Regions from separate parts of the Gordonia ajococcus genome, predicted to be linked through region 1. Evidence: predicted binding sites of a transcription regulator. Region 1 holds the regulator's gene; each other region holds the start of a gene.
What was found. The regulator LexA, encoded in region 1, represses DNA repair genes until DNA is damaged. The targets are predictions, from matches to a motif close to CGAACANNTGTTCG.

Region 1 (9,885 bases):
GACCGACGGCATCCTGCTCCGCGAGATCGCCACCGATCCGATGCTGCGGCGCTACGACACGCTGATCATCGACGAAGCCCACGAGCGCAGCCTCAACATCGACTTCATCCTCGGCTATCTGCGCCGGCTGCTGCCGCAACGACCGGACCTGAAGGTGATCATCACCTCGGCCACCATCGAACCCGCCCGTTTCGCACGGCATTTCAGCACACCCGACGCCTCGGTGCCGGTCATCGAGGTGTCCGGTCGCACCTACCCCGTCGAGATCCGTTACCGGCCCCTGAGCCTCCAGGAACGCCCGGACAGCGGCGACGACACCGGGGGCGGCGAGCACGCCGACCTCGACCAGATCCAGGGCATCGACGCCGCGATCGACGAGTTGTGGGCCGGCGGCCGGGGCGACATCCTGGTGTTCCTACCCACCGAGCGCGACATCCGCGAGACCGCGGATGCGTTGCGGCGCCGCACCGGAACCGGCCGCGATGGCGGTGCGGAGATCGTCCCGCTGTTCGCACGTCTGTCGATCGCCGACCAACAGAAGGTCTTCGCTCCGTCGAACGGTCGACGGATCGTCCTGGCCACCAATGTCGCCGAGACATCGGTCACGGTGCCCGGCATCCGCTACGTCATCGACACCGGCACCGCTCGCATCAGCCGGTACTCGACCCGCACCAAGGTGAATCGTCTTCCCATCGAACCGGTCTCGCAGGCCAGCGCCCGCCAGCGCGCCGGCCGATGCGGTCGCGTCGCGCCGGGTGTCTGTATCCGGCTCTACAGCGAGAACGACTTCGACTCGCGGCCGGCGTTCACCGACCCGGAGATCCTGCGCACCAACCTGGCCGCGGTCATCCTGCAGATGACCTCGCTCAAACTCGGTGAGATCGCGGATTTCCCGTTCGTCCAGCCGCCCGACGAGCGCGCGATCCGCGACGGTATGGGCGTGCTGACCGAACTCGGCGCGATCACCGTGAGCCGCGAAGGCGGCCCGCCGCGCCTCACCCCCGTCGGCCGTTCGATGTCGCGGATACCGGTCGACCCGCGGATCGCCCGCATGCTGATCGCGGGTCGCGAACTCGGCTGCCTCGACCACCTGCTGGTCATCGCGTCCGCGATGTCGCTGCCCGATCCGCGCGAACGGCCGGCCGAACATCGCGAGGCGGCCGACGCCTCCCATCGTCGATTCGTCGTGCCGCAGTCGGACTTCCTGTCCTACGTCGAACTGTGGCGATACCTGGACGAACAGCGCAAGGAGTTGTCCGGCAGCAGGTTCCGGCGGATGTGCGAGCGGGAGTTCCTGCACTTCCTGCGCATCCGGGAGTGGCGGGACCTGCACCGTCAGCTCACCGAGATCGTCAAGGATCTCGACTGGCCCGTGCGTCCGGCCGGCGAGGAGTTGCCGCAGGTCGACGCCGATGCCGTCCACCGCGCGATCCTGTCGGGTCTGCTCAGCAACATCGCGGTCCGCAACACCGAGGGTCGTGAATTCACCGGGGCGCGGAACACGACGCTCATGATCTTCCCGGCGTCGCCGCTGGCCAAGAAACCGCCGGCGTTCATCATGGCCGCGGAGGTCCTGGAGACCTCCCGGCTGTTCGCGCACACGGTCGCCGGGATCGATCCGTTGTGGGCGGAGAAACTGGCCGGGGATCTGGTCAAACGCACGCACAGCGAGCCGCACTGGTCGTCGAAACGTGGCGCCGCGATGGCGTACGAGCGGGTCACCCTCTACGGCGTCACCCTCGTCGCCCGTCGCCGCGTCGACTACGGTCCCATCGACCCGGTCGTCTCGCGCGAGCTGTTCATCCGCCATGCCCTCGTCGAGGGAGACTGGCGTACCCAGCACCCGTTCTTCGAACGCAACCGCGCCCTCCTCGAGGCCGCCGCCGACGTCGAGAACCGTAGGCGCGAACGCGGACTCGTGATCACCGAGGATCAGCTCTTCGAGTTCTACGACAACCGGGTCGGCGCCGAGGTCACCTCCGCACGTCACTTCGACACGTGGTGGAAGAAGGCACGGCGCAGCGATCCTGCCCTTCTGGACCTCAAGCCCGAGGATGTCACGGCAACCGCCGAGGCCGCACCGACCGACTATCCGGGTGCGTGGCAGCAGGGCGACACCCGACTCGAGCTCCGCTACCGGTTCGAACCCGGCGCACCCGATGACGGTGTCACCGTGATCATCCCGCGCGCACTGCTGCCCCACGTCCGGTCGGCGGGCTTCGACTGGTCCGTGCCCGGGATGCGGTCGGAACTGGCCACCGCACTGGTGAAATCGCTGCCCAAGAGGTTGCGCAAGTCGATGTCCCCCGCCCAGCGGTTCGCCGACCTGGCGCTGGCCCGTCTCACGCCTCGCAGCGAACCGCTCGCGGTCGGGCTCGCCCGCGAACTCACCACGATCACCCAGATGACGGTCACCGCCGCCGATTTCGACCTCGACCGGATTCCCCTCCATCTGCGGATGCATTTCGCGGTCGCCGACGACGACGGACGGATCACCGCGCGTGCCGACTCGATCGACGAGCTTCAGCGTGCGACGACGCCCGCGGCGTCGAAGACGGTGAAACGCACGCTGTATCGCAGCTGGACCGACGACGGCATCGGCACTCTCGCCGCGCAGCGGACCGTCGACATCGCCGGTCAGCGCCTCACCAGGTACCCGACCGTCGACGCGATCACCGACGACGCCGGACGTACACGCGGGGTGGTCGTGATCGACGCGGTGTCGGAGCAGGCCCGAGATCGCCTGGCGGAGAGGGGGATCGTCGCGCTCCTCGACCTGGCGATCCCGCCACTGCACCGGCGCGTGGCGAGTTCGCTCGGCGCCGCCGGCCGGCTGGCGTTGAGCCAGAGTCCCTATGCGGATCTCGATACATTGCTGGCCGACTGCACACGCCGGGCGATCCGCGACGTCGTCGCCGGCCTTCACGCCGGGACCGCGTCCGCCGTGCGTTCACCCGAGGCGTTTCGCACCCTGACGGAGAAGATCCGTCCACGGATCACCGAGTCGGCTCCGGAGTATTTCTCTCTCGCGGTGGAGTCGCTCGGCTCGGTGGCGCCGGTACGCGCCGCGATCGACCGTCATGCGGGTTCGCTCGCCGCCGACGACGTCGCCGAACAACTCGACAACCTCGTCTTCGACGGATTCGTGGCCGCCACTCCGCGACATCATCTGGAGAACGTGCCGCGCTACCTCGCGGCCGCCGAGGCACGGTTGACGGCACTCCCGGCTTCCGCCGCGCGAGATCAGGCCGGAGTCGCCGTGATCGACCGCGTGACCGAACGGTGGGCGCAGCGGCTGGCCCAGGTACCCGAACACCGGAAAGCGCACGTCAACGACGAGGCGCAGTGGCTCGTCGAGGAGCTGCGGGTCGGATTGTTCGCCGAACGGCTGGGCACCGCGTTCCCGGTGTCGGAGAAGCGGGTCCTACGAACTCTTGACCGACTCGGCTGAAGCGGCCCGGAGGTCGTCGATCTCGCGCTGGAAGTCCTCGAGGGAGTCGAAGGACCGGTACACCGACGCGAAGCGCAGGTAGGCGACCTCGTCGAGGTCCCGCAGCGGCTTCAGGATCGCGAGTCCCACCTCATTGCTGGGGATCTCGGCCGAACCACTGGCGCGGACGGTGTCCTCGACCTGCTGGGCGAGCTGGGCGAGAGCGTCCTCGGCGACGTGGCGCCCCTGGCATGCGCGCCGGACACCTCGCATCACCTTCTCGCGACTGAACGGTTCGGTGACGCCGTTGCGTTTCACCACCGAGAGGACCGCACTCTCCACGGTCGAGAAGCGTCGCCCACACTCCACGCAGGAGCGGCGGCGCCGGATGGCCTGCCCCTCATCAGCGACACGCGAGTCGATGACCTTGGTGTCGTCGTTCTTGCAGAAGGGGCAGCGCATCGTATCCTCACGCAGGTCACGGGACGCTCTGATGCAGCCGCGCCGCATGCCGGGCCGGTGCTCGGCTGGTCCCTGTGGCATCGAGGATACCGCCCGGCCTCAGTGGTACCGGGGGGTGAGGAGCGGCTGGCCGACGCGCAGCCCGCTCGACGCGAGGTCATTCAGCTGGATGATCTCGTCGACGACGGCCTCACGCGGCATCTCGGGGGCGACCCGCGAGGCGATCGTGCTCAGCGAGTCACCCGACCGAACGTGCACGACCTCGGTGCCGACCGCGGCAGGCGTGACCGACGCGGCGTAGTTCTGGCCGACGACCGCGATGACCCACACGGCCAGGGCGAGCGCGACGCCGGCGAGGACAGCGGTCGCCGTGCGGCGACGCCGGCGGATGACGGCCGCGGGAGCCGCCTCGGCGGGACGCCACGCCGGGACCACCGGTCCACGACCGCGCATACCCACCGGCGACGCGCACTGGGTGGACGCGACGCGGCGGACCCGGACCGCCGATTCCGGCACCGGACGGTTGTCGACGGGCCGCCGGGCGTCTCCCCGACGTGTCGGGCGCGGACGCTCCAGGACGTCGCCGCGGACGGGACCGCCGTGCCGGGCGGGGTCGTGCCGGGCGGGGTCGAGGTGGACGGGGTCGATGAGAGTGGCGGTGCGCATGGTGCCCTCCGTGTATCCGGTCGAACGGTGTTCGTGAGTGGGACCGCGTCGTCCCGGTCGAACTGTTCGAATGTCGATCATCCGTTCGATGAACTGATGTTCGATTTGTAGCACGGCACTCCGACAATTGTCTCGCGACACGTCGAACAAATGTTTGATGCGGTCGGCGTTCTCGGCTAGGCTCGTCGAAAGACAAGCGATCTACCAGCACGTTCGGAATCGAGAGGAACCCGATCATGAGCGATGACGGCGGTAAGCGCACCGGAGCGCGGGGCGCCGACGAGCCCGTCACCCCGGCGGACATGGCGGCTGCCGAGGCGTCGCTGACGCCGCGGCAGCGCGGAGTTCTCGAGGTGATCCGCAAATCCGTGCGAGAACGCGGTTACCCGCCGAGCATCCGCGAGATCGGTGACGAGGTGGGTCTCACCTCGACCTCCTCGGTCGCCCATCAGCTGCGGACGCTCGAACGCAAGGGCCTTCTCAAACGTGATGCCAACCGTCCGCGGGCGGTGAACATCGCGCCGAGCGAACCCCCGACGCCGACCTCGCCGACCGGCGGAGCACTGCCCGAACCCACTTTCGTACCGGTGCTCGGCCGGATCGCCGCAGGCGGACCGATCCTCGCCGAGGAAGCCGTCGAGGACGTGTTCCCACTCCCCCGGGAGCTCGTCGGCGAGGGATCGCTGTTCCTGCTGAAGGTCGTCGGCGAGTCGATGATCGACGCCGCGATCTGCGACGGCGACTGGGTCGTCGTCCGCCAGCAGAACGTGGCCGACAACGGCGACATCGTGGCCGCGATGATCGACGGCGAGGCCACGGTCAAGACCTTCAAACGCCAGAAGGGTCATGTCTGGCTGATGCCGCACAACGAGTTGTTCGACCCGATCCCGGGCGACGAGGCCGTCATCCTCGGCAAGGTCGTCACCGTGATGAGGCGAGTCTGACCTCGTCACTGTCGAGTACCGCGGCGACCGCCGCGCGAGCTGCAGCCGGATCGGTGGCGGCCAGCGCGGCCGCCGCCGCGTTTTCGCAGGTTGCCAGGGTGACCGCGCCGAGCCGGGCGCCGACCGCGGGCGCCGCGACGGGAGCGCTCGACAACGAGGTCACCCCGAGTCCGACCAGCACGCAGGCGAGATGCGGATCGGCCGCGGCCTCTCCGCAGACGCCCACCGGTTTGCCCTGATCACGTCCGGCCCGGGCGACCGTTGCGACGAGATGCAGCACGGCCGGCTGCCACGGATCGGTCAGCGATGCGAGCTCGGCGGACATTCGGTCAGCGGCCATCGTGTACTGCGTGAGGTCATTGGTGCCGATCGAGACGAAGTCCACCTCGGCCAGGATCGCCGGGGCCAGGATCGCCGCGGCGGGAACCTCGATCATCACACCGGCGACGAGTCCACGCTCGCGCACCTGCGCGGCGAATGTCGCCGCCTCGGCGGGTGAGGCGATCATCGGGGCCATGACCCACGGCTGCGCGTCGGCCTCCAGCGCCGCCCGGGCGATCGCGTCGAGCTGGCGCGCGCGGATCTCGGGGTGCGCCAAGGCGATTCGATCGCCGCGCACACCGAGTGCCGGGTTGGCCTCGTCGGGATGGGTCACGAAGCGCAGCGGCTTGTCCGAGCCGGCGTCGAGGGTGCGGATGACCACCTTGCGGCCGTCGAAAGCGTCCAGCACCTCGCGATAGATGCCCGCCTGCTCGTCGACCGAAGGCTCCTCGGCGCGCTCGAGGAAGGCCAATTCGGTACGGAACAGTCCGACACCCTCCACCGGGTGATCGGTTGCTGCGCGGGCCGACGACCCGTCGGCGACGTTGGCCAGGATCGCCACCTCCACCCCGTCGCCGGTGCGACCCGGACCCGACCATCCGGCGACGCGAGCGGCGTGACGCCGATACTCCTCGACTCGGGCTCGCGCGGCGGTGTCATCGGGGTCGACGGCGATCTCACCCGTGGTGCCGTCGACGAGGATCGCCGTACCCGCATCGATCCCGACGAGTCCGGACACCGCGACGACGCACGGGATGCCGAGCTGACGGGCGATGATCGCGGTGTGGCTGGTGGGCCCACCCAGTCGCGTCACGAGGGCAATCGTGGTGGTGGGGTCGAGGCCGGCCGTGTCGGCGGGTGCGAGGTCGTCGGCCAGCAGGATCGAGGGCACCTCCGGCGTGGACAACCCGGGTTCGGGCAGTCCCAGGAGCTCGGCGAGCACGCGGTCGCGGACGTCGTTGAGGTCCGTGACCCGCTCGGCCATCAGGCCGCCCAGCTTGGTGAACACCGCGGCGAACTGTTCGGTGGCGGCAACGGCGGCCGACGGTGCCGGCGTACCCCTGGCGATCAGGGCCGACGCCGCACCGATCCAGCCGCGGTCTTCCGCGAGTCCGGCGGTGGCGGCGAGTACTTCCGCGGCGACGCCGGTGTTCTGCGACGCGCGCTCACGGAGTCGCGCGGCGACGACGCCTGCCGCCGCAGTGAATCGTGCGACCTCCTCCGGGCGCTGGTCCTCGGAGATCTCGACACCGGCGCCGAGCGCCTCCGCACTGTGGTCGGGACGGCGTCCCGGCCACAGTGCGGGTCCATGAGCCACACCACCGACGACCGGCGTCCCCGTCAGAATCTGCGTCATGTGACCACGGTTACAAATTTGGCTTGACTTGTCAACATAAAAAGGCGTAAACACAGTTACTACAACATTCAAAGCCACATATTCCCACATTTCGCGGTGGCCGAGTGAGCAGGAACGATCAGAACGGAGCCGGTGTGTACGCCGAGGAGAGACAGCAGGCCATCGCCGAGGAGGTTCGCGTCGCAGGGCGCGCCTCGGTCGCCGAGCTCGCCGCGAAGTTCGACGTGACCAGCGAGACGGTTCGGCGCGACCTGGCCGTTCTCGAACGCGGCGGGCACCTGCAGCGCGTCCACGGCGGTGCCGTCCGCCCCGAGGTGATGCGGGTGATCGGTGAACTCGGCATCGCCGAACGGGAGACCGAACAGATCGAGGAGAAGGCCGCCATCGGCCGCGCCGCCCTCCGTTTCCTGCCGCCCGACGGCGGATCGGTGCTCTTCGACGCCGGCACCACCACGTTCCGTGCCGCGGAGGTCATGCCGCGGGACCGCGATCTGACGCTGATCACCAACAGCCTGCCGATCGCCGGGTTGCTCGCCGGCCGCCATGCGGACGGTCTGCACGCCCTGGGCGGTCGCGTCCGCGGACTCACCCAGGCCACGGTGGGCGCCGAGACGGTCGCCGCACTGGGACGGCTGCGCGTGACGACCGCATTCATCGGCACCAACGGCCTCAGCGAAGCGCACGGTCTGTCGACGCCCGACCCCGACGAGGCGGCGGTGAAGGCGGCGATGGTTGCCGCGGCCCGACGCGTCGTCGTCCTCGCCGACAGTTCGAAGATGGAGCGCGAGGAGCTGTCGGGATTCGCCGGCATCGACGACATCGACGTCCTGATCACCGACTCCGGTATCGATCCGAGGTTCTCGGCCGCCCTGTCCGCCCGCGGCGTCGAGGTCGTGATCGCATGATCCTCACCGTCACAGCCAATCCCAGCGTCGACCGCACCCTCGAACTCGACACCCCGCTCCGGCGCGGCGAGGTCCAGCGAGCCGGTGTGGTCCGCGCCCAACCGGGCGGCAAGGGCGTCAACGTGGCCCGCACCGTCGCCGCCGCCGGACTACCGACCCGGGCACTGCTCCCGGCGCGTGCGGGCGACCCGCTGCTCGCCGCCCTCGACGAGCTCGGACTCCCCTACGACGCGGTCCCCGTGGACGGCGAGGTGCGCTCGAACGTGACCATTGCCGAAGCCGACGGCACCACCACCAAGATCAATGCCCCGGGCGTCAGCCTGACGGCGGCTCAACTGGCCGCGCTGAGCGCACTGATCCGCACCTACGCGGACGGCGCGGACTGGGTCACGCTGTGCGGATCACTGCCGCCCGGCGTACCGGAGGACTGGTATCGGACCGTCGCCGACGCCCTGGTCACCGCCGGTTGCCGCGTGGCGGTGGACACCTCGGGAGCACCGCTGCGTGCGGCCGCCGCCGGACGAGTCGACCTGATCAAGCCGAACGAGGACGAACTCGCCGAACTCACCGGCACCGATCCGGCAGAGTTGCGGGAATCGCTCTCCCGCAACGACCTCCGTCCCATCGTCGCCGCGTCCACGGCGCTCGTCGAGCAGATCGGCGGCGCCGTGCTGGCCACGCTCGGGGCACGGGGCGCGGTCCTCGCCACCGCGGCGGGCGTCTGGTGCGCGACGCCGCCACCCACCGTTCCGCGCAGCACCGTCGGCGCGGGTGATTCCTCCCTCGCCGGATTCCTCGTCGCGCAGACGCGTGGCGCGTCGGCTCCCGACTGTCTGCGGTCCGCCGTCGCCTACGGTTCGGCCGCCGCCGCACTGGCGGGCACCTCCTCCCCCACCCCCCACCACCTCGACCTGTCCGGGGTCACGGTCACGGAACTCTCCGGGGCCGCCCCGATGAACTGAACCGAATCCCCCACCGGGCACCCGACCACTCCGCCCCTCTCCATGCCGAAGGACATCCCATGACCGAGCAGATCATCACCGCCCAGACGGTGAGTCTCGACGTCGACGCCGGTGCAGACCCCGCCGCCGTCATCACCACCCTCGCCGACGCCCTGGCCGCTGCCGGACGGACCACCGACCCCGCCGATCTGGCCCGCGCGGCACTCGAGCGGGAAGCCAAGTCGGCCACCGGGCTCCCCGGCGGCATCGCCATCCCTCACGCGCGCACCGCATCGGTGACGACGGCGAGCCTTGCCATGGCGCGACTGTCGCGCCAGGTCGACTTCGGGGCACCCGACGGGCCGGCCGACCTCGTCTTCCTCATCGCCGCCCCCGAGGGCGGTGCGGCGGCGCACATGAAAGTGCTGAGCTCCCTGGCGCGTTCGCTGGTCCGCCCCGACTTCGTCGCGTCCCTCCGCGCCGCCGAGAACGACGAACGCATCATCGAACTGGTCACCGAGGCCATCGATCCCGACGCCAAGAAGACCGAGACCACGACCGCAACCACTTCCCCGGCAGCGCCGATGGCGCCGGCCACGGACACCCCGGTCACCGCCCGGACGCCGGCGCAGAACCGGCCGCACATCGTCGCGATCACCGCCTGCCCCACCGGAATAGCGCACACCTACATGGCCGCGGACGCGCTCAGGTACGCCGCGGACCGTGCCGATGTCGACTTCGCGGTGGAGACCCAGGGCTCGTCGGCCACCACGCCGTTCGACCCCGAGGTCATCGCGAACGCGGACGCCGTCATCTTCGCCACCGACATCGGGGTGAAGGGCAAGGGTCGCTTCCACGG
Region 2 (9,885 bases), 170 kb from region 1:
GGCGCCGGGAGTCATCGCGGTGACCAAGAAGGCGGTGTTCGTCGGTACCGGTTCGACGCCGGTGAAACTCGGCACCGTGCAGCCGCCGGGGAAGAAGCCGATGCCGGCCGCCGACTGGGCCCGTGGCGCCCGACTCACCGATGGGACGGTGCTGGGATGAGTACAGATCGACGACCGAACCAGGGCAAGCGCGACAACAGCTCCGCGAAGTTCCGGCAGAAGGATCTGGACCCGGCGCGCGTCGCGGCGCGGGACACGCTGCGCGCGATCCGTGAGCGTGACGCCTACGCGAATCTGGTTCTCCCGAAGATGCTGCGGGACCGCAGGATCGAAGGTCGCGACGCGGCCTTCGCGACCGAACTCGCCTACGGCACGGCGCGGGCCCAGGGGCTGCTGGATGCGGTGATCGCCTCGGCCGCCAAGCGTCCCGTCGACGAGATCGACGGCCCGGTGCTCGATGTGCTGCGGTTGGGCGCTTACCAATTGCTGCGTACGCGCGTCGGATCCCATGCCGCGGTGTCGACGTCGGTGGACCTGGTGCGTTCCGAGAACGGGATGGGGCCTTCGGGTTTCGCGAATGCCGTGCTGCGCAAGGTGTCGCAGAAGACCGAGGAGATGTGGGTCGACGAGCTCGCGCCGTCGCCCGCCGAGGATCTCGTCGGCTATCTGGCCTTCCAGTACGCGCATCCCCGCTGGATCGCGGAGGTGTTCCGGGATGCGCTCGGCGGGTCGGCCGGCCAGTTGCAGGCGGCACTCGCTGCCGACGACGAACGTCCGCCCGTGCATCTGGTCGCCCGGCCGGGTTACATCACCGCCGAGGAGCTGGCGCTGACCAGCGGGGGAGAGGAAGGCCGGTTCTCGCCGTACTGCGTGTATCTGCCGAGCGGTGATCCGGGTGACGTGGATGCGATCCGTGAGGGCTATGCCGGTGTGCAGGACGAGGGCAGCCAGCTGATCGCGCGCGCGGTGACAGTCGCCGAGGTCGCCGACGACTCCGGTCGCTGGCTCGACATGTGCGCCGGACCCGGCGGCAAGGCCGCGCTGATCGGCGCGCTCGCCGACATCGACGGCGCCCGGCTGGATGCGATCGAGGTGTCGAAACATCGCGCCGAGCTGATCCGCAAGGTCGTCAGCGACCTGCCGGTGACGATCCATGTCGCCGACGCCCGGTCGAGTGGCCTCGAACCGGGATACGACCGCATCCTGCTCGACGCACCCTGTTCCGGGCTCGGCTCGCTGCGTCGTCGGCCCGAATCGCGTTGGCGCCGAACCGCTGCCGATGTCGACGAGCTCGTCGCGCTGCAGAAGCAGTTGCTGACCGAGGCGCTTCGGCTCGTGAAACCCGGTGGAATCGTGGTCTATTCGACCTGTTCACCGCACCCGGCCGAGACCACCGCGGTGGTCGCCGACGTGCTGGCTTCGGTCGACGGGGCCCGCCGGCTCGACGCCCGCCCGCTGGTGACCGTCGGGGAGCTCGGACCGGAACTGCTCGGCGATGGTCCGCATGTGCAGTTGTGGCCGCACGTCCACGGCACGGATGCGATGTTCATGGCCGCCCTGACCCGCGACTGACGCGGGCCAGGACGGCCACGGAGAGAAGGAGGCGTCGGGACTAGACCGACGCCTTGTCGTCATCGGTATCGGCGACTGCCGCGGAGACTGATTCCGCCGCACCGCGATCCTTGGGGATGAGGGCCGCGACCACGAAGGCGACCAGGGCGACACCGGCACCGATCGTCAGCGCCACGCGGAAGCCGCTCTCCGAGGCGAGTTCGTGGCCGCCGAGGTTGATCGTCATCTGGGCGAGCACCGCACCGACAACGGCGGCGCCCACCGAGGTGCCGATCGACCGCATCAGGGTGTTGAAACCGTTGGCGGCCGCGGTCTCGGTGACCGGGACCGATCCCATGATGAGTGCGGGCATCGAGCCGTACGCGAGGCCGACGCCGCTGTTGATCACCATCATCGCCAGCATCAGGCCCCAGGTGGTACCGAGCAGCAGCAGCGACAGGCCGTAACCGGCGGCGATCACGAGCACACCGGACATCAAGGTGAACTTGGGTCCGCGTGTGTCGGTGAGCTTTCCGCCGAGCGGGGAGACGACCATCATCATCAAGCCGCCGGGCAGCATCCACAGGCCGGCCGCCAGCATCGACTGGCCGAGCCCGTAGCCGGTGGCCTCGGGGAACTGCAGGATCTGGGGCACTACGAGCATGGCCGCGTACATGCCCATGCCGACGAAGATCGACGCGATGTTGGTGGTCAGCACGCGCGGACGTGCAGTCGTACGGAGGTCGACGAGCGGTTCGACAATGCGGAGCTCCCAGAAGCCCCAGCCGAGCAGCAGTACGACGGCGGTGATGAACAGGCCCACGATGGAGCCGGACGCCCATCCCCAGTCAGCACCCTTCGACACGGCGAGGAGCAGGCAGACGAGGCCGGCGCCGAGACCGACCGCACCCAAATAGTCGAACTTCTGGCCCTTGGCCGCCGGCGGAACATCGGGGATCTGGGTGAAGATGAGTGCGAGGATCATCGCGCCCAGGGCGGCGGTCACCCAGAACAGCACGCGCCAGTTGGTGTACTCGGCGATCGCCGCCGACAGCGGCAGGCCGATACCGCCACCGATGCCCATCGAGGCGCTGACGAGCGCGATCGAGGAGCTGAGTTTCTCCGGCGGAACGGCGTCTCGGAGAAGGGCGATGCCGAGCGGGATCATGCCCATACCGAGGCCTTGGAGGCCGCGGCCGACAATCATCGGGATCACCGACGACGCCAGTGCGCACAGGATCGAACCCGCGATGAGCGGGACGGTGAGCGCGAGCAGGACGCGACGCTTGCCGAGGAGGTCGCCGAGGCGACCGGTGATCGGTACGAAGACACCGCCGACGAGAAGGGTCACGGTGATGACCCAGTTGGAGTTGGACGCAGTGGTGTTGAGGATGCGCGGCAACTCGGGAAGCAACGGCGTTACGAGAGTTTGCGTGATTGCGGCCACCGTGCCCGCGAGGGCCAGTGTGAGGATCACGCCACCCGGTCGCGTTGTGGCGCCGCTTGGCGTAATGGCGACGGTCTTGGATGAGGACATGGTGACGAACTCCTCGAGGAGGTTAGGGCTGAAGGCCGCCAGAACCGGTAAGTCAACGATTGACGACTTAGCGACGGTAGGTTACTCCGGACCTATTAGTCAATGCCTGATGACTTGGGACACAGTCGGGCCGGATTTGCGACGTCGTCGACGCTAAGCTTGCGGGCAACACTGTCCGGACGAGTGGGAGATGATGGCTGACCCGACCCAGCGGCGTCGTAATGCAGAGGCGACCCGCGAGGCTCTGCTGGAGGCTGCCCGGACCCTGCTCGCCGAACGCGGGGCCACGCAGACGACGACTCGCGACATCGCTGCCGTCGTGGGGGTCAACCAGGCGTTGATCAACCGTTATTTCGGCTCCAAGGAGAATCTGTTCGTCGAGGCGGTGCGGACTGGCGGAAGCGGCGCCGCGGGACTGGTGGCCTCAACCCCGCTGGCGGATCTGCCCGACAAGATCCTGCGCGAGGTCCTCGACGTGAGCGCCTCGGGTGGCGGCAGCACCGCCCTGCTCGCCGGGGTGGTCAACAACGAGACCATCAACGACCTGATCCGCAGCATCATCGAGGATGTGTTCACCCGGCAGCTGGGAGACCGGCTCGGCGGTGATTCGGGTGGATTGCGGGCGGAGTTGCTCAACGCCCTGGTCGTCGGGATCACCATCATGCGGCACAAGATCGAGAGTCCGGCCCTCTCTCAGGCCTCCATGGACGAGATTTCGGACTATGTCACGCGGATGGCTGCGCCGTTGCTGACCGACGATCGGTGATTTTCATTGCGTGGCCTCGCTTTCCACCAGTTCGGCGAGCGCGGCGGTCACCGAATCCCAGCCGTCGTAGAAGCCGAGTTCATGATGTCGGTGGCGATCGGATGGATTGCCGTGGCGGACGACGACGCTGTACTCGGTTCCGTCGGCGTGTTCGGCGAAGGTGATCTCGGCGGTCATGGGGACCGGCGCGGGTTCGGCGGGCCGCCAGGAACTGTCGATCGCGTTGGTGAACACCAGGCGTTCGTTGTCGTCGACGACGAGGAAGACAGCATCCATGTGCGGGACGAAGGTCTCGCCGTCGTCGCTCATCTGCGTGACGAGAGCGCCGCCGGGGCGTGGCTCGAGTCGTTCGACCCGGGTGATGGTCGGGGAGGGCGTCCACCATTTCGCAAGCTGCTCGGGTCGGGTCCACGCATTCCAGATCCGTTGTCGCGGTGCGCGGATGATGCGTTGCAGGGTCAGGTCGAGTTCGGGGTCGATCATGGTGTCTCCTCGGGTTCGGTGACGAAGGCTTCGAGTCGGTCGGTGCGTTCGGTCCAGACGATGCGCTGGTGTTCGAGCCAGGTCTGCAGGCGTCGCAGGCGTCGACGGTCGAGCGTGCACATTCGGGTTCTGCCGGTCTTCTTGGTCATCACCAGTCCGCTGTCCTCGAGGACCTTCAGGTGCTTCATGAACGACGGAAGGGTCATGGGGAAGGGGTCGGCGAGTTCGCCGACGCTCGCGGGTCCGCGCCCGAGGCGTTCGACGACGGCGCGGCGGGTCGGATCCGACAGTGCGCCGAAGAGGTCGTCGAGTGTGACCGAACTGTTTGCCATGTGGCTAAGTGTTGCATGATTGTTCACTGAACTCAACAGCTAAGTGATCCGGGTGGGATGTGGTTGTGGAAAGATGCGGCGGAGCAGTAAGTATTCACGTACTATCGAACGTATGTACGAGACTGATGTACCGGAAACACGGAGGCCGGCAACGGGCGACTTGCGCGCTCTCGTGAGCCTCCTTGCCGGCATGGCTGCGGGGGCTGGCGAGGCCGAGTCGGTGGAGCGGCTGACTCTGCTCGAGGAGATCAAGTCGGCGTGCACTGCGGCCCAGGTGCGTGAGACCGCGAATCTCGACCGGCTGCGTGCGGACGACGAGGCCGCGCGCAATGTTCCGCAACCGCGCCGGGGTCGAGGGCTCGCCGCCGAAGTCGGCTTGGCGCGCAAGGCCTCACCGCAGAAGGGGAGTCAGTACCTCGGGTTCGCTCGTGCTCTGGCGCACGAGATGCCGCACACGATGGCCGCACTCACGGACGGGGTGTTGACAGAATGGCGAGCCACGATCCTCGTCCGCGAAACCGCTTATCTGACTCGCGAATCGCGGGAGGAGATCGACCGGCGGGTGTGTGGCGATCCGGAGGCGCTGGTGGGCGCCTCGGACCGAGAGATCGAAGCGCGGGCGAAGCGTCACGCGTACGAACTCGAGCCGGCGGCCGTGGTCGCGCGAAAGGCCAAGGCCGAGAAAGACCGTCGCGTCAGCGTGCGGCCGGCGCCCGATCTGATGACCAAGCTGTCGGCGCTGTTGCCGATGACGCAGGGGATCTCGGTGTATGCCGCGCTCAAGAAGCACGCCGATTCGGTCGTCGGTGCGGACGATCGCACGCATGCGCAGATCATGGCCGACGCGCTGGTCGAACGAGTCACCGGTCGATCCGCAGCGGAACCGGTTCCGGTGTCGGTGGACATGGTCCTGTCCGACGAGTGCCTGCTCGGGCTCAACGATTCGGCGGCCGAAGTGAAGGGGTACGGACCGATTCCGGCAGCAGTGGCACGGGAACTCGTCGCCGCGTCGGTGTCGCCCGATGGTGAGACCGCCTCGACGCTGCGCCGTGTCTATGCGCGTCCGTCCGATGGTGTGCTGGTGGCGATGGAGTCCCGTTCCCGCGGATTCCCGCCCGCACTGGCGCATTTCATCCGGTTGCGAGATCAGCGGTGTCGCACCCCGTACTGCGGGGCGCCTATCGCCGAGATCGACCACGCCAAACCGCATCGGCATGAAGGCCCGACCAGCGAGGCGAATGCCGACGGCATCTGCGTCACCCATAATCGCGCGAAAGAGGCCGATGGCTGGACGTACTCGGTCCGCATGTCCGGCGACATCCGGGTCATCGACGTCATCACTCCGACCGGTGCACGACATCGGAGTACGGCACCGCCGGCCGTCGGGCATCGAGACCCTGAACAAAGCGTCATCGAAACGAAGCTGCTGCAGCTGTTCGCGGTCGCCTGAGCGGTGTCGGCGCCGGGTAACGTCCAACGGCGTGACGATCCGCGCTTTTGATTCGGCAGGCGACTCCGGCTGACGTCGACGCTGCGCAGAAACCCTCGGCCAGGCCTTCGCCGACTATCCGTTCACATGGCGCACGGTGGATGCGCGTGACCATGGCGACCGAGTGCGGTCGTTGCAGCGGTTGTTCCTCGCCGAGAATGGCAGCGGTGCGGCCGCGTCTGGGTATCGGACGACCTTGCCGCCGTGGCGGTGTGGATCACTCCGTCCTCGACAGGTCTCGACGAGGCGTTCGGCGACATCGCATCCCGAGTTGTCGACCTGTACGGAGACAGAGCGGACATTGCCGCGCGGGCGGACGACTCGGGTTCGAGGTGGCCGGGAAGGTGTCTTTGCCCGACGACGGTCCAGATGTGTGGGCGATGGTGAGGGTTCCGTAAACGAACCTTGCGCTACCTGGGCGGTGTGCGACTCGGCTCGGCCGGTTGTGGATGCTGAATCCCCACTTCGTAGTGTCTCGTACTAGGTTGTCTGAGTCGAGGGGCGTCAAGGGGCATTGATGCCGGGGACGGGGGACTCACAGTGACTTATCGCCTGGAAGCTGAAAAGGGAGTGATCGAGGGCGTCGGCAAGACGTTGGCCGGGTGTTCGGATGCCACGCGGGCGCTCTGGTCGGGCAGTGCCGGTCTCGCTGACGCAGCTGCCGCGATGCCTGGATCAGCGTTCAGCGCCGCTTGCGCCGGTAAGGACGACGTCGTTCGTACCCTTCTCGGACGCGCGGCCGCCCGCATGGATGCGGTGTCGCAGACGTGCTACCAGGTGGCCACCGAGTTCGCCGATACCGATGAAGAGTTGGCGAGCGGTTTCCGAGCCATTTCCGTGTTCTGATGAGCCGTCCGACTCGATCGACGGTCACCAGCTGGGATGTGATGGTCCTGCTCCAGTCTGCGAAATCGCTGGAGACAACGGCCGAAAACCTACGAACCCAGACCAGGACAATGGCCGACGCCCCGATGAACGTGACGGGCTGGTCGGGCAAATCCAGGCGTGCGTGTGAAGACCGCACGGCGTCTGACCGAGACGAGATCAACAAGCTCGGAACCGAACTCAACGCGGCCGCAAGGGTGCTGCACGACACCGCCGCCGCGATCAGCCCCAACCGAAGCACTGCTCTGACGAAAGCGCTCGGCCTCGAATTCGACAAGTTCAGCGTCTCGGATGACTGGACCGTGCGCGACGCTCGTGACTACGCGGCTGAGTTGAAGGGGGTAGACGCCGGCAGCGCAGCCGAGCAGTCGATTCTGAACGACCAAGCCAAGCGTGCGGAGGAGGCGAAGACTGCGACACTGTCGCTGCAGTCGCTGGCGGACCAGATCGGGGAAGACGACCGGAACGGTGCACGCGCGCTGAATGTGGTCTTCGGCAATGCAGAGATCAGTGCTCCGCTCAGATCGAGCTTCTCCGCAGGACAGGCGAGCCGCGACGTTCAGGCGATCATGAGCGGGACCGCGACACCGGAGCAGAAGGAACGCTTCTACCGCGCGACCAGCTCGACCCCCGAACAGCGTGCGGCACTGGCACGCGGCGAGGAAGCGGTCATCTCGAAGGAGCAGTTCGATTACCTGAAGGCCATCTACACGCCTAATTGGGGGCAGAGCGCTGAAGGCTCCGCGCCATACTCACTCGACGCGTTGAAGCGTTTCGGCGACGAATACAGTGGCGCGGAAAGATCCAAGCTCAAGAATGCACTCGGTGATGGTATCTATATGCTTGGCAACCCTAATTTACGGACAGATCAGCAGGTCGAGCCGACGTTCTTGGCTGGTCCCTTGCAACAGATGGGACTGTCCCCTGAGTCGAAGTTCGTTAGCGGCGGTATGGGTCAGCTTTCGTCGCCGATACGTGAAGTCCTGACCAATCCCGCGGCCAGCAAAGCAAACGTCACCGTGCCAGATACGGGTCCGCACTCAGGCGGGCACAGGCCGGTGACCGACCTGAAGACTTTCAATGATTTGAAAACCGTGATGGATATCCTGGAGCATCGCTCGGTTGACACCGAGGGCGGGTCTACGTCGGTTCAGCTCGGTAGCGATGTCGACCGAGCATTGGTTGCGCGGGCGGGAGAGATCGCTGCAGTCGGGGGTGATGAGCTCGTCTCGAATCCTGGACTTTTCAACCCCCACAACGTGTCCAAGACAGATGCCGAAGCCCTGATGATACGGATGCTCGACGTCGCTGGGAGTGATCACATTGCGATCCACGACGCCGTGTTGGCCGCGACTGGTGGCGCAACAACCGGTTCAATGCCTTCCGTGTACGACGTCGAGGGCCGCGAGCAGACTTTCAAGGACGCTGAAAGCTTGAAGCACCTGTTCACTTTCGACTGGACCGACGGTGCGGGCAACGAGAGTTCGGGTGTCAACAAGCTCTTCAATTGGATGCCCGGGGCCGCCTATGCCGCCGACGGTAGCTCACTGGAGGCTCTGGCGGAGAGTGAACGAGCAGGGCAGATCGCTACCTCCCTCACCCAGTACTTCGGTGACAACAAGGAGGCGTTCATAGACATCGGGGACGACAAGAGTGCGTTGGGAGAACTGAACGGTGAGCTGGCCCGTACCCTGGCTTCGGCTATAGGTCCCCACACTGCTGTGATGGGTGGAGCAGATCCTCGACTGTTCGACTCGCATGGAGTTGCTGAAGTCGATCTAGCCGATTTGAAGGCGACTTTCCAGATTCTGAACTCGGACGCCGACGCCGGGCGAATTGTTAATTCGATGACTGCTTTGCAGATCGACGTCCTCCAAGAGGAATTCGGCCGCAACCCGCACGACTACGGACTCGGCGAAGTCACCGGTCGTTTGGAAGGTGCGATGGCCAGCGGTCTGGATTCGCACATCGAGGAAACCAAGGTTGACGGTCGTCACTTGGCGGCGCGCGATGCCGCTGCCAGGGGTGCAATGTTCGAGAGTGCGTACGGTTTGCTCTCGGCAGTACCGGGTCTGGACCCTGCTGTGAGAGTCTTGCTCGGTGGTGTGGCCCCACAGGCGCAACTTCATTTCTCGGGGCTGCCCACGGACCCGGACACGATAATCGCGGACCCGGAACTACAGAGGTTGCGAACCGAGATGTACACATCGCAGATTGAGCCCAACGCCAAATACGCGCAGATACTGGAAGGCTACTTCAGTTCGCATCCCGAGATAGCTGATGATCCAGATTTCCGAAAACTGTTTGCTCCAGACGGTGAGGTTGATTTCGAGGAGATGAAACGCACCAAGGTCATGCCGGAGGTAGCTGATGTTGAGGAGGCTGCCTCTTATGCTCAGCGCTTGCTGAAGTCGGATATCAATTCATTTGCTCTCCGTCACAACGAAAACTTCGAACACGCGTACAAGAGGTAGTTGAGTGCAAGCGAGTTTTTCAGAGAGAGCGCGTTTCGTCGGGTGCTTACTCGTTGCGGTCCTTGCGATCGGAGCTGCGGGCTGTGGTGTGCCTCAGGACTCGCCCTCAGTTTCCGGCGTATCGCGTACCACGAAACCCCCGGAAGACGCTGGCATGCCGCCGAACCTGGATACTTCCTTTCGCTGGGTGCCCGGAAGCGCCCTCGATTTCATGAGTGGGGAAGGAACGTTCGTTCGTGCTTACGTCGAATCCTTTGAGCTCGCGTTCCAGGGACAATCCGCCGAGTGGGGGTACCCCGGGTTCGTCGACGCATCTCCGAGAGGAATTGATGAACAAGTCAAAGAAGTGGTGAGCAACAGTTCCACTC
Region 3 (9,885 bases), 620 kb from region 1:
ATCACTCAGCGGCTGTCGCCGCGGCCGGCGCGGACGCGGACACCCCGTCGGCAGCCGACACCGCAACCGGCACGAGCGCCCGGTAGAACACCGCGCGCGCCGAGGCGGCCCGCACGATCACGTCCGGGTCGTCGTCGGTGATCCACAGGGCACGACCGGACTGCACTGTCAGCGGCGCGCCACCCGCGGGACGAACCTCGATCGCACCACTGAGCACCGCGAGGATCTGAGGCCCCGGCATGTCGAAACAGATCGACGACGAATGATGCAGCCCGGTGCCGTCCAGCTCGACCCGGGACAGCCGGAACTCCGGCGCGGGGGTGAGGTACACACGTTCCGCGCCGATCATGCGCACCGGCGGTGCCAGCTGGGCGGAGTCGACCGGGGTGAAATCGAGGACGCGCAACAGCTCGGGCACATCGATGTGCTTGGGCGTGAGGCCGCCGCGCAAGACGTTGTCGGAGTTGGCCATGATCTCCACGCCGGTGCCACGGAGGTACGCGTGCAGATTGCCGGCCGGCAGGTACAGACCCTGCCCCGGCTCGAGGTGCACGTGATTGAGCAGCAACGAGGCGAGCACACCGGGATCGTTCGGATAGTCCTCACCGAGTTCACACACCGTGCGCAGTTCGGCGGCGAACTCCGTGCGCCCCGCGCTCAGCACCTCGATCGCGCCGTGCAGTACCGCGGGCACGAGCTGACGTATCAGCGACTCCGGCAGTGTCAGCCAGGTGGTGAACACCGCCCGGAGCCCCTCTGAATCAGGTTGCCCGACAAGCATTCCCAGATAATGGTCGAGTTCGCTGACCTGAAGTTCGCGAAGCAGGGCGATGGTCTCGTGCGGATCGCGGAAACCGGCCAGCGCATCGAAGGGCGTGGTGGCGACCATCAGCTCCGGCTTGTGCCACGGATCGCGGTAGTTGCGGTCGCGGGCGTCGATGGCGAGGCCACGCGCGTTCTCCCGTTCGAACCCCTCTCGCGCCTGTTCCGCGGAGGGGTGCGCCTGCAGCGACAGGGCCTCTTCGGCGGCGAGGACTTTCAGCAGAAACGGGAGCCGATTGCCGAACTCGGCCGCACTGGCCGTGCCGAGTGTCGCCACCGGATCGGCGTCGATCACCTCGCCGAGGTCCTGCTCGGGACCGGAGGGGTCGACACATCGCGCCGAACCTGCCGGGTGCGAACCGAACCACAGCTCGGCTTCCGGATGGGCCGACGGGACAGGCCTGCCCTGAATCGACGCGATGGCCGTCCGTGAACCCCACGCGTAGGGGCGCACCACTCCGTCGAGAATCCTCATTGCACCGTGTTCCCAATCAGGCGGAGATACACCGCCGCCATCTCGACCCGCAACGCCACGACCAACAAACCGAGAACGTCCCCCGGGCCGTCGGCCACCGGGTCCTCACCCGGTGCCGGACGCCGGTCGTCCCACGGTTGGCCGCCACCCGGCGGCACCCCGCCTGCCTCGTCGGCACCGACAACCAGATCGACGTCGCCCAATCCCATCACTCGCTGCCGGGTGTACCACTCGCGCCGGGGAGTCGACACCACCATGATGCGGGGAGCCGGCTCCTGTGCCGGACCGTCGAACTCCGGGTCGTAGAAGATCGTGTCGGCGGCCGGCGCTCCGCCCGGCCGCGACTCCAGGAGCCGGGACATCCTCGCCACGTCGCCGAGTTCGGCGACTGCGCTGATGATCCCGGCGAACCCGACGAAGCTGGAGGCGGCGTGAGCGGCCAGGACCGAACCCGCCGGCGAATCCGACGTCCAGACGGCGGGACGGCCCTGCACGCGGACCGCCAGCGACTTGGCGCGATTGTGGAAGGTCTCGCGGGAAGGATGCGATCCGGAGGCCTCGGCGTCGAGCGCGTCGGCCAGGTCGTCGAGGACGGGCGTCGGGCCGGTGACACGGACCTGCGTCAGTGCGCCGAACACCGCCAGCAGTGCCGCGACGAAACCGACGAAACGGAAGCGCGGTTCGACGTCGAACCGCGGAGAGAGGTCGATTCCGTTGCCGCCCAGGGCATCCCGCAAGGGGCCGGCGATCGGCGCGGCCACGACCACCTCCGCCCGACGACGCTGGGCGCGCGCGGCGGCATCCGCCAGCGCCATGTCTCCGGCATCCTCGCCGGCCACGATCACGACGTCGAGAGGACCGACCCAGCCAGGCAGGACGGGACCACTCACGACCGGGACGTCGACACGCGCTGCGAGGGTGGCGACACTCAGCTCGGCCGCCCGATGCGAGACCTCGCTGGAACCGTGGACGACCACGATGCTACGTGGTCGGAGGTCCGCGAGAGGGGCGAGGACACCCTCACGAACGGCCTCGGCGGTGGCACGGACCTGCGCTCCGGCGAGCGCGACGGCCCGCAGCAGTCCGTCGACGTCCGCGGAGAACAACTCCTCGGCATCGTCGAGGTCGGGTGTACCGGTACGCATGGAACCAGCGTAGCCAGGTGCGGGGACACACGCCCGGGTACGCGACACAGTCACCCGTTCGATTCTCGGACCGGGTTCGGACGGGCGGGCGGGTCCGGGCCGGAGCACGAATGATCCGCGGCCCCCGACGGCGACAACGGGTTCCACGCCCCCCGCGTGGTGGTGTCCGCTCAGTCGACCGGATCCGGGAGTACGCGGAGATGACCGCGGCGGCCCGGACGTGGCCGCGTCTGGTGGCGCGGCACTCCCGGAACGGCCGGCGGCTGCGACGGCGAGTCGACCGGCCCGGCGCGATGGCGGCCGCTCCGGCGATCCGCGAGGGCGGCCTCGTAGGCGGCATCGGCCGCGCGTGCCTCGTCCCGAGCCCGCGAGTCGAAGGCGTCGAGGGAGTCCACCGGCATCCGATCCGAACCACGACCGAGGGGCCCGCGATCGACGAAGCCCGGGCGCGCACCCCCGGCGACGGCGCCGGCCTCGCGGACGGCCTCGGCGAGGGCGGTCAGTTCGTGGTCCTCGGCAGGTGCCGAGAATCCCCGCTCACTGCGCAACATCTCCCACCCCCGCGGCACGGTGATCCGCCGGGCGTGATCGTCGCACAGATCCCAGGAATGCGGCTCCTCCGAGGTCGCCAGTGGACCGATCACCGCAGTCGATTCGGCGTAGACGAAGGTCAGGGTAGCCACCGCGGATCGGGCGCAGCCGGGTCGGCAGCACAGACGGGGAAGCTTCACGTGACGAGATTAGCCCGCCCTGTCCGCAACCACAGATTCGACACGCTCACAACGGGCCGAGGCGGGGGCGACACGAGCCACTGCGACCTCTTAGACTCGCGCCATGCGCATCCACCCGAAGCCGACGCAGCGCGGCTCATACGGCCAGCCGGGACTTCGTCGTGGCCGACGACGGGTCGAACGGTACCGAGACCGGCGAGGACGCGGCCTGCGTTCCCCGCTGCTGCCGCAGAACGTCCCCGCCTACAACACCCGATCCGATGAGTTCGACGCCGTCGCGCTGGAGGCCTTCGCCGAGATCGACGCGCAGTGGCACGATCAGCTCTCCGGACTCGACATCGCCGTCGACGAGATCCCGCGCCTGCTCCCCCGAGATCCCGAGACCGTCGAGTGGCCCGACGAGGTGACCGCCGACGGTGCGGTTCCGCTTGCACGGCTGATCCCGGCGGGGATGGACGTCCACGGGGTTCCGACGCGGGCTCAGATCATCCTGTTCCGCCGGCCGCTGGAGTCCCGCGCGAAGAAGGGGACAGATCTTCTCGAGTTGGTACACGAGGTTCTCGTCCAGCAGGTCGCGACCCACCTGGGCGTCGACGAAGACACGATCGACCGCGGACCTGAATGATCCGCGGTCGATGATCGCGTTCGACGATGACCGTCGAGCGTCCAGCTGTCGCTGGTCTATTCGTCTGTTCTGACGACGCCGTTCCGGCGACGTCGGTCAGATGATGCCGCGCTTGATGCGACGGCGCTCGCGCTCCGACAGCCCGCCCCAGATACCGAAGCGTTCGTCGTTGTGGAGCGCATACTCCAGGCATTCCGCCTTGACCTCGCAGCCCTGGCAGATGCGTTTGGCCTCACGTGTCGATCCACCCTTTTCCGGGAAGAACGCCTCGGGATCGGTCTGCGCACACAGTGCGCGGTCCTGCCACTGCTCCTCGACCGCGTCGAACAGGTCGTCGAAGTCGTTGGGCACCAGGGCCAGATGACGACGACCCGCCGACTCGTCCGCGTCGGCACCGGCGAGACCGGTTGCGTCGGCGGCGAATTCGACTGAGGCCGCACGCGCGGTGCCGCCGATCATCGAATCGTCAACGGGGCCAAGGGTACGGAATTCTGGGGTACCGATCTCCGGGGCGGATGTCATCACGGGAGACTCTGCGATGAATTGCGGGCGATCATGTGGTTCAAGCGGATTGCCGATCGGGTTGTTCAAAGCCATCGTCGGCGCCTCCTAGCTCGGGATGTTGGTCGTAATCTGTCCTTTGCGAACACGACGTGCTGCCGTACCCACCACTGCTGCCACACCACTTGTACTCCGGGTGCGCGAACTCCCTGCATCCGTTGTACACAGCGCCCGAGCGACGGCACTCGATGCCGGCACCGACCCTCTGCCGAGTTCGAACACATGATCGAATCCCTTGGAGGCCAGTAGTTCTCGACTTCGAATGTTCTCGATCTCAAACTCGGAATGACACTGATGTGATTAGACACGCCGAGGGCGGTCCCGGTCAAGTTGAATCGAAGAATTCCCTTTACCATCGCGTGCCGACAAATCTGTGACTCGACACGACGATGACGCGAAGGCGAAGCGAAGATCACACTCACGAGCCCTCCTCCCAGCCCGCCGGACGGGCATGACAGCGGCGTACGAACCCTCGCGGCCGACCACTAGAGTGGCGGTGTGAAGGAGTACCTGCTGTGAAGGTGACCGTACTCGTCGGCGGCGTGGGGGGTGCCCGTTTCCTCCTCGGACTGCGCGAATTGCTGGGTGTCACCCCGTTCCCGCCGCATCCGGACGACCCCACTCTCGGTGTCGGCGAACATCAGATCACCGCGATCGTGAACGTCGGCGACGACGCGTGGATGCACGGCGTGCGCATCTGCCCCGACCTCGACACGTGCATGTACACCCTGGGCGGTGGCATCGACCCCGAACGTGGGTGGGGCCGGCGCGGTGAAACCTGGCACGCGAAAGAGGAACTCGCCGCCTACGGGGCGGACCCGGACTGGTTCGGCCTCGGCGACCGTGATCTCGCCACCCATCTGATCCGCACCCAGATGCTCGACGCCGGGTACCGGTTGTCCGATGTGACCGCCGCCCTGAGCCGCCGATGGAACCCGGGGGTGCGCCTGCTGCCGGTGACCGACGACCGGCACGAGACCCACGTGGTGATCGCGAAACCGGACGGCGACGAGGGCGAGCGGGTCGCGATCCACTTCCAGGAATGGTGGGTGCGCCACCGGGCGCAGGTCCCGACCTTCGGCTTCGCGCAGGTGGGCTCGGACGACACCACGCCCGCACCCGGTGTCCTCGACGCGATCGCCGACGCCGACGTCATCGTGCTCGCGCCGTCGAATCCGGTGGTGAGCATCGGTGCGATCGTGAGTGTTCCGGGAATGCGCAGCGCACTGCGGACCACGACGGCCCCGGTGGTCGGCGTCTCCCCGGTCATCGACAACCGACCGCTGCGCGGTATGGCCGACGAATGCCTGTCGGTGATCGGCGTGGAATCGTCGGCCGAGGCCATCGCCGCCCATTACGGGGCCCGCAGCGGCAACGGCATCCTCGACGGCTGGCTGATCGCCGAGGGCGACCACGCACGCGTCGACGGCATCTCGATCGGTTCGGCCCCGCTGCTGATGACCGACCCGCAGGCCACCGCGCAGATGATCCGTGCGGCCTGCGCGCTCGTCGACGTGGCGCTGCCGGACCAGAACGTGGGCACCGCGTGAGCGAGCTCGCCGATCATCGCGCCCCGGACGGCCTGGAGATCCGGCCCGTCACCGGGCTCCCCGAATTCACCGACGAATCCGACGTCGCCGCCGAGGTCCTCGCCGCCGCACCGTGGCTGGAATCCGGCGATGTCCTGGTGGTGACGAGCAAGATCATCTCCAAGGCCGAGGGCCGCATGGTCGACGCACCCGCCGACCCGGAGGAACGTGATGCGCTGCGGCGCAAGCTCGTCGAGGCCGAGTCGGTGCGCGTGCTCGCCCGCAAGAACCGCACGCTCATCACCGAGAGCCGTCTGGGTCTGGTCCAGGCCGCAGCCGGGATCGACGGTTCCAACGTGCGCTCCGACCAGCTGGCCCTGCTCCCCGAGGATCCGGACGGCAGCGCGGCACGGTTGCGGGCCGCCATCGCCGAGCGAACGGGCCTCGAGGTCGCGGTGATCATCACCGACACGATGGGCCGTGCGTGGCGCACCGGGCAGACCGATGTCGCGATCGGCTCGGCGGGCATCGCCGTCACCCACCCGTATGACGGTGGCACCGACGACTACGGGAATCCGTTGGTGGTGACCGACATCGCGGTCGCCGACGAACTGGCCGCGGCCGCCGACCTGGTCAAGGGCAAGCTCGCGGCTGTCCCGGTGGCCGTCGTCCGCGGGTTCGCACCCGTCGACAACGGTTCGACCGCCGCCGATCTGATCCGGCCCGCCGAAGAGGACCTGTTCCGGCTCGGCACGGAGGAGGCCATCGCCCTGGGGCGGCGTCAGGCCATCCGCACACGACGTTCGGTGCGCGCCTTCGACGACCGACCGGTCGATCCCGACGACATGCGGACCGCACTCGGGGAAGCCCTGACGGCGCCCGCGCCCCACCACACCCATCCGGTGCGGTTCGTGTGGGTGCGGTCGGTCGAGCGGCGTCGTGCGTTGCTCGATGCGATGAACGCCGAATGGCGCGCCGACCTCGAATCCGATGCCAAGACACCCGAATCGATCGAGAAGCGGCTCCGTCGCGGTCGGATTCTGTACGACGCACCCGAATTGGTGATCCCGTTCCTCGTGCCCGACGGTGTGCACGAGTACCCCGACGAGCGACGCAACGCGGCCGAGCACACCATGTTCACGGTGGCCGCGGGCGGCGCCGTGGCGAGCCTGCTCATCGCGCTGTCGGTCCGCGGGATCGGCAGCTGCTGGGTCGGATCTACGATCTTCGCCGCGCCGACGGTGCGACGCGTCCTCGAACTCGACTCGTCGTGGGAGCCGTTGGGCGCCGTCGCCATCGGGCACCCGCTCGAGGCCGCCCCGCTGCGCGACGCCGCGCCGACCGACGAGTGGGTGGTCGAGCTGTGACCGCGGAGTCGCTGCACGCCTCGGCGGTCGAGGCCCTGACCGCCTGGCAGGCGCCGGACTCGGCGCAGGACAGCCTGCGGCACGCCTACCTCGCGCTCCTCGCCGCCACTCCCGACGCCTGCCTGCGCGCCTGTGCGGCAGGTCATCTCACCGGGTCGGCCATCGTCTTCGACGCCGATCGAAGCCATGTGCTGCTGACTCTGCATCCGCGCGTGGGCAGATGGATTCAGCTCGGCGGACACTGTGAGCCGACCGACGAGACCCTGGCCGACGCCGCATTGCGGGAAGCCCGTGAAGAATCCGGCATCCCGGGTCTCGACCTCGATCGCGTCGGCGGCAGTGGTGGCATCGTGCACCTGCACACCCACCCGATCACCTGTTCACTCGGCGTGCCGACCAGGCATCTCGACGTGCGCTACCGGGTGGTCGCCGCCCCGACTGCCGACGGCAGCCTCCCGGCGTTCGAACGCAGTGAGGAATCGGTGGACCTGCAGTGGTGGCCGATCGACGATCTGCCGGCGGACACCGACGCCGACATCCCGGAGCTCATCCGGGCCGCGCTGGCCACGAAGACCTGGTGAGTCGACCTCGCGAGCCCTTCGTGACGCGTCCTCCGCAAGCTCCGGACGCTCCTCAGGGAGCGGGGGTTCTGCGTCCTCCGCAAGCTCCGGACGCTCCTCAGGGAGCGGGGGTTCTGCGTCCTCCGCAAGCTCCGGACGCTCCTCAGGGAGCGGGGGTTCTGCGTCCTCCGCAAGCTCCGGACGCTCCTCAGGGAGCGGGGGTTCTGCGCCCTCCGCAAGCTCCGGACGCTCCTCAGGGAGCGGGGGTTCCGCAAGCTCCGAAATTCTCGTCCCCTGAGATGCCTCCGAGGGCAGATTGCCCTTGGACACCGCTGAGCGGGACGAGTTTTCGAACCTCAGGCGAGATCGGCGGGCAATCGACGAGGACGGTCAGCACTAGGTATCGCTTGGCGATACCTAGTGCAGAGCGTGGACCGCAGCGGCGGGTGACCTCGATACGCGGCGCCCTCACTGCGCTCGGTCGTCGCCCCTGCTGCCTGAGGTGCGGCGCTAGACCCGAACCCCCTTGCCGACGGTCACCACGCCACCGGCGCTGACGGAGAAGCGTTCCCGATCGGAGTCGGGGTCGACGCCGAGTTGCTCACCGTCGCCGACGACGACGTTCTTGTCCAGGATCGCCCGGCGGACGACGGCGCCCTTGCCGACGCGTACGCCCGGCATGAGGACACTGCCCTCGACGATTGCACCGTCCTCGACGATGACGTTCGACGACAGCACCGAATTGCGTACGGTCCCAGCCGAGATGATGCAGCCCGAGCCGACCACCGAGTCCTCGGCCACTCCCCCTTGGACGAATTTGGCCGGCGGCAGGTTGTGCGTCTCACCGCGGATCGGCCAGCGACCGTTGTAGAGGTTGAAGATCGGGTGCACCGACACGAGGTCCATGTGTGCCTCGTAGAACGCATCCAGGGTCCCGACGTCGCGCCAGTACCCCTTGTCGCGTTCGGTTGCGCCGGGTACCTCGTTGTCCTTGAAGTCGTAGACATACGCCGTGCCGCGGTCGACGAAGGCCGGGATGATGTCGCCACCCATGTCGTGGTCGGAGTCGGAGTCGGCGGCGTCGGCGCGCAAGGCGTCGACGAGTGCCTCGGTGGTGAACACGTAGTTGCCCATCGAGGCGAAGGTCGAGTCCGGATCATCCGGTGTCCCGGGCGGGTCCGCGGGCTTCTCGAGAAAACGCGTGATCCTGCCGGACGCGTCGGAGTCGATGCACCCGAAGGCGAACGCCTCGGCGCGCGGTACGCGGATGCCGGCGACGGTGACGTCGGCGCCCGATTCGATGTGCGCATCGACCATCTGCGACGGGTCCATGCGGTACACGTGATCGGCACCGAAGACCACGATGTACTCGGGTTGTTCGTCGGTGATGAGGTTCATCGACTGGAAGATGGCGTCGGCGCTGCCGGTGTACCAGCGCGGTCCGAGTCGCTGCTGGGCCGGCACCGGGGTGATGTATTCGCCGTGGAAACCCGACGTCCACCACGTCTGCGAGATGTGCCGGTCCAGCGAATGCGACTTGTATTGTGTCAGCACGCAAATGCGCTCGTATCCGGCGTTGACCAGGTTCGACAGCACGAAGTCGATCAGCCGGTAGGCACCTCCGAAGGGCACCGCGGGCTTGGCCCGGTCGACTGTCAGCGGATAAAGGCGCTTGCCTTCGCCGCCGGCGAGGACGATGCCGAGGACGTGCGGCTGTGATCTCACTCCCCCAACTTAACCGCGATCGGGAGCCTCGGCCAGACGACGGCGCCATCGGATTCGTGGTCGTGTTCGCACAGCGATGGCGAACTGCCCGCGATGCCACTAGCGTCGTCGGTATGAGGGTGGCGATGATGACACGGGAGTACCCGCCCGAGGTGTACGGCGGCGCCGGTGTACACGTCACCGAATTGGTCCGCCATCTACGCGATCTCGCGACCGTGGACGTGCACTGCATGGGTGCCGAACGAGAGACCGCAGCGGTCTATTCACCCGATCCGGGTCTGGCCGGTGCGAATGCGGCGATCACGACACTCTCGGCCGATCTGCGGATGGCCGTCGGCGCCGAGG

Region 2: a site for LexA is predicted at 4,775-4,788, ahead of GAA2_RS12740 (DUF222 domain-containing protein). Genes of this name have one in related genera too.
Region 3: a site for LexA is predicted at 4,575-4,588, ahead of cofD (2-phospho-L-lactate transferase). Genes of this name have one in related genera too.

The regions. Positions count from the first base shown of each region.
Region 1 covers NZ_CP052884.1:2,991,116-3,001,000, forward strand. Annotated here, with positions in the region: gene hrpA (ATP-dependent RNA helicase HrpA) at 1-3,451, shown strand, start outside; gene nrdR (transcriptional regulator NrdR) at 3,425-3,892, opposite strand; gene GAA2_RS13505 (LysM peptidoglycan-binding domain-containing protein) at 3,992-4,558, opposite strand; gene lexA (transcriptional repressor LexA) at 4,795-5,502, shown strand; gene GAA2_RS13515 (phosphoenolpyruvate--protein phosphotransferase) at 5,480-7,180, opposite strand; gene GAA2_RS13520 (DeoR/GlpR family DNA-binding transcription regulator) at 7,315-8,085, shown strand; gene pfkB (1-phosphofructokinase) at 8,082-9,047, shown strand; gene GAA2_RS13530 (fructose-specific PTS transporter subunit EIIC) at 9,107-9,885, shown strand, end outside.
Region 2 covers NZ_CP052884.1:2,819,138-2,829,022, reverse strand. Annotated here, with positions in the region: gene fmt (methionyl-tRNA formyltransferase) at 1-160, shown strand, start outside; gene GAA2_RS12765 (RsmB/NOP family class I SAM-dependent RNA methyltransferase) at 157-1,572, shown strand; gene GAA2_RS12760 (MFS transporter) at 1,613-3,088, opposite strand; gene GAA2_RS12755 (TetR/AcrR family transcriptional regulator) at 3,279-3,854, shown strand; gene GAA2_RS12750 (SRPBCC domain-containing protein) at 3,858-4,337, opposite strand; gene GAA2_RS12745 (ArsR/SmtB family transcription factor) at 4,334-4,669, opposite strand; gene GAA2_RS12740 (DUF222 domain-containing protein) at 4,860-6,119, shown strand; gene GAA2_RS12735 (hypothetical protein) at 6,699-7,004, shown strand; gene GAA2_RS12730 (hypothetical protein) at 7,004-9,517, shown strand.
Region 3 covers NZ_CP052884.1:3,615,402-3,625,286, forward strand. Annotated here, with positions in the region: gene manA (mannose-6-phosphate isomerase, class I) at 2-1,297, opposite strand; gene GAA2_RS16425 (hypothetical protein) at 1,294-2,442, opposite strand; gene GAA2_RS16430 (DUF3499 domain-containing protein) at 2,613-3,173, opposite strand; gene GAA2_RS16435 (metallopeptidase family protein) at 3,277-3,798, shown strand; gene GAA2_RS16440 (WhiB family transcriptional regulator) at 3,895-4,158, opposite strand; gene cofD (2-phospho-L-lactate transferase) at 4,875-5,909, shown strand; gene GAA2_RS16450 (coenzyme F420-0:L-glutamate ligase) at 5,906-7,255, shown strand; gene GAA2_RS16455 (NUDIX hydrolase) at 7,252-7,836, shown strand; gene glgC (glucose-1-phosphate adenylyltransferase) at 8,326-9,540, opposite strand; gene glgA (glycogen synthase) at 9,654-9,885, shown strand, end outside.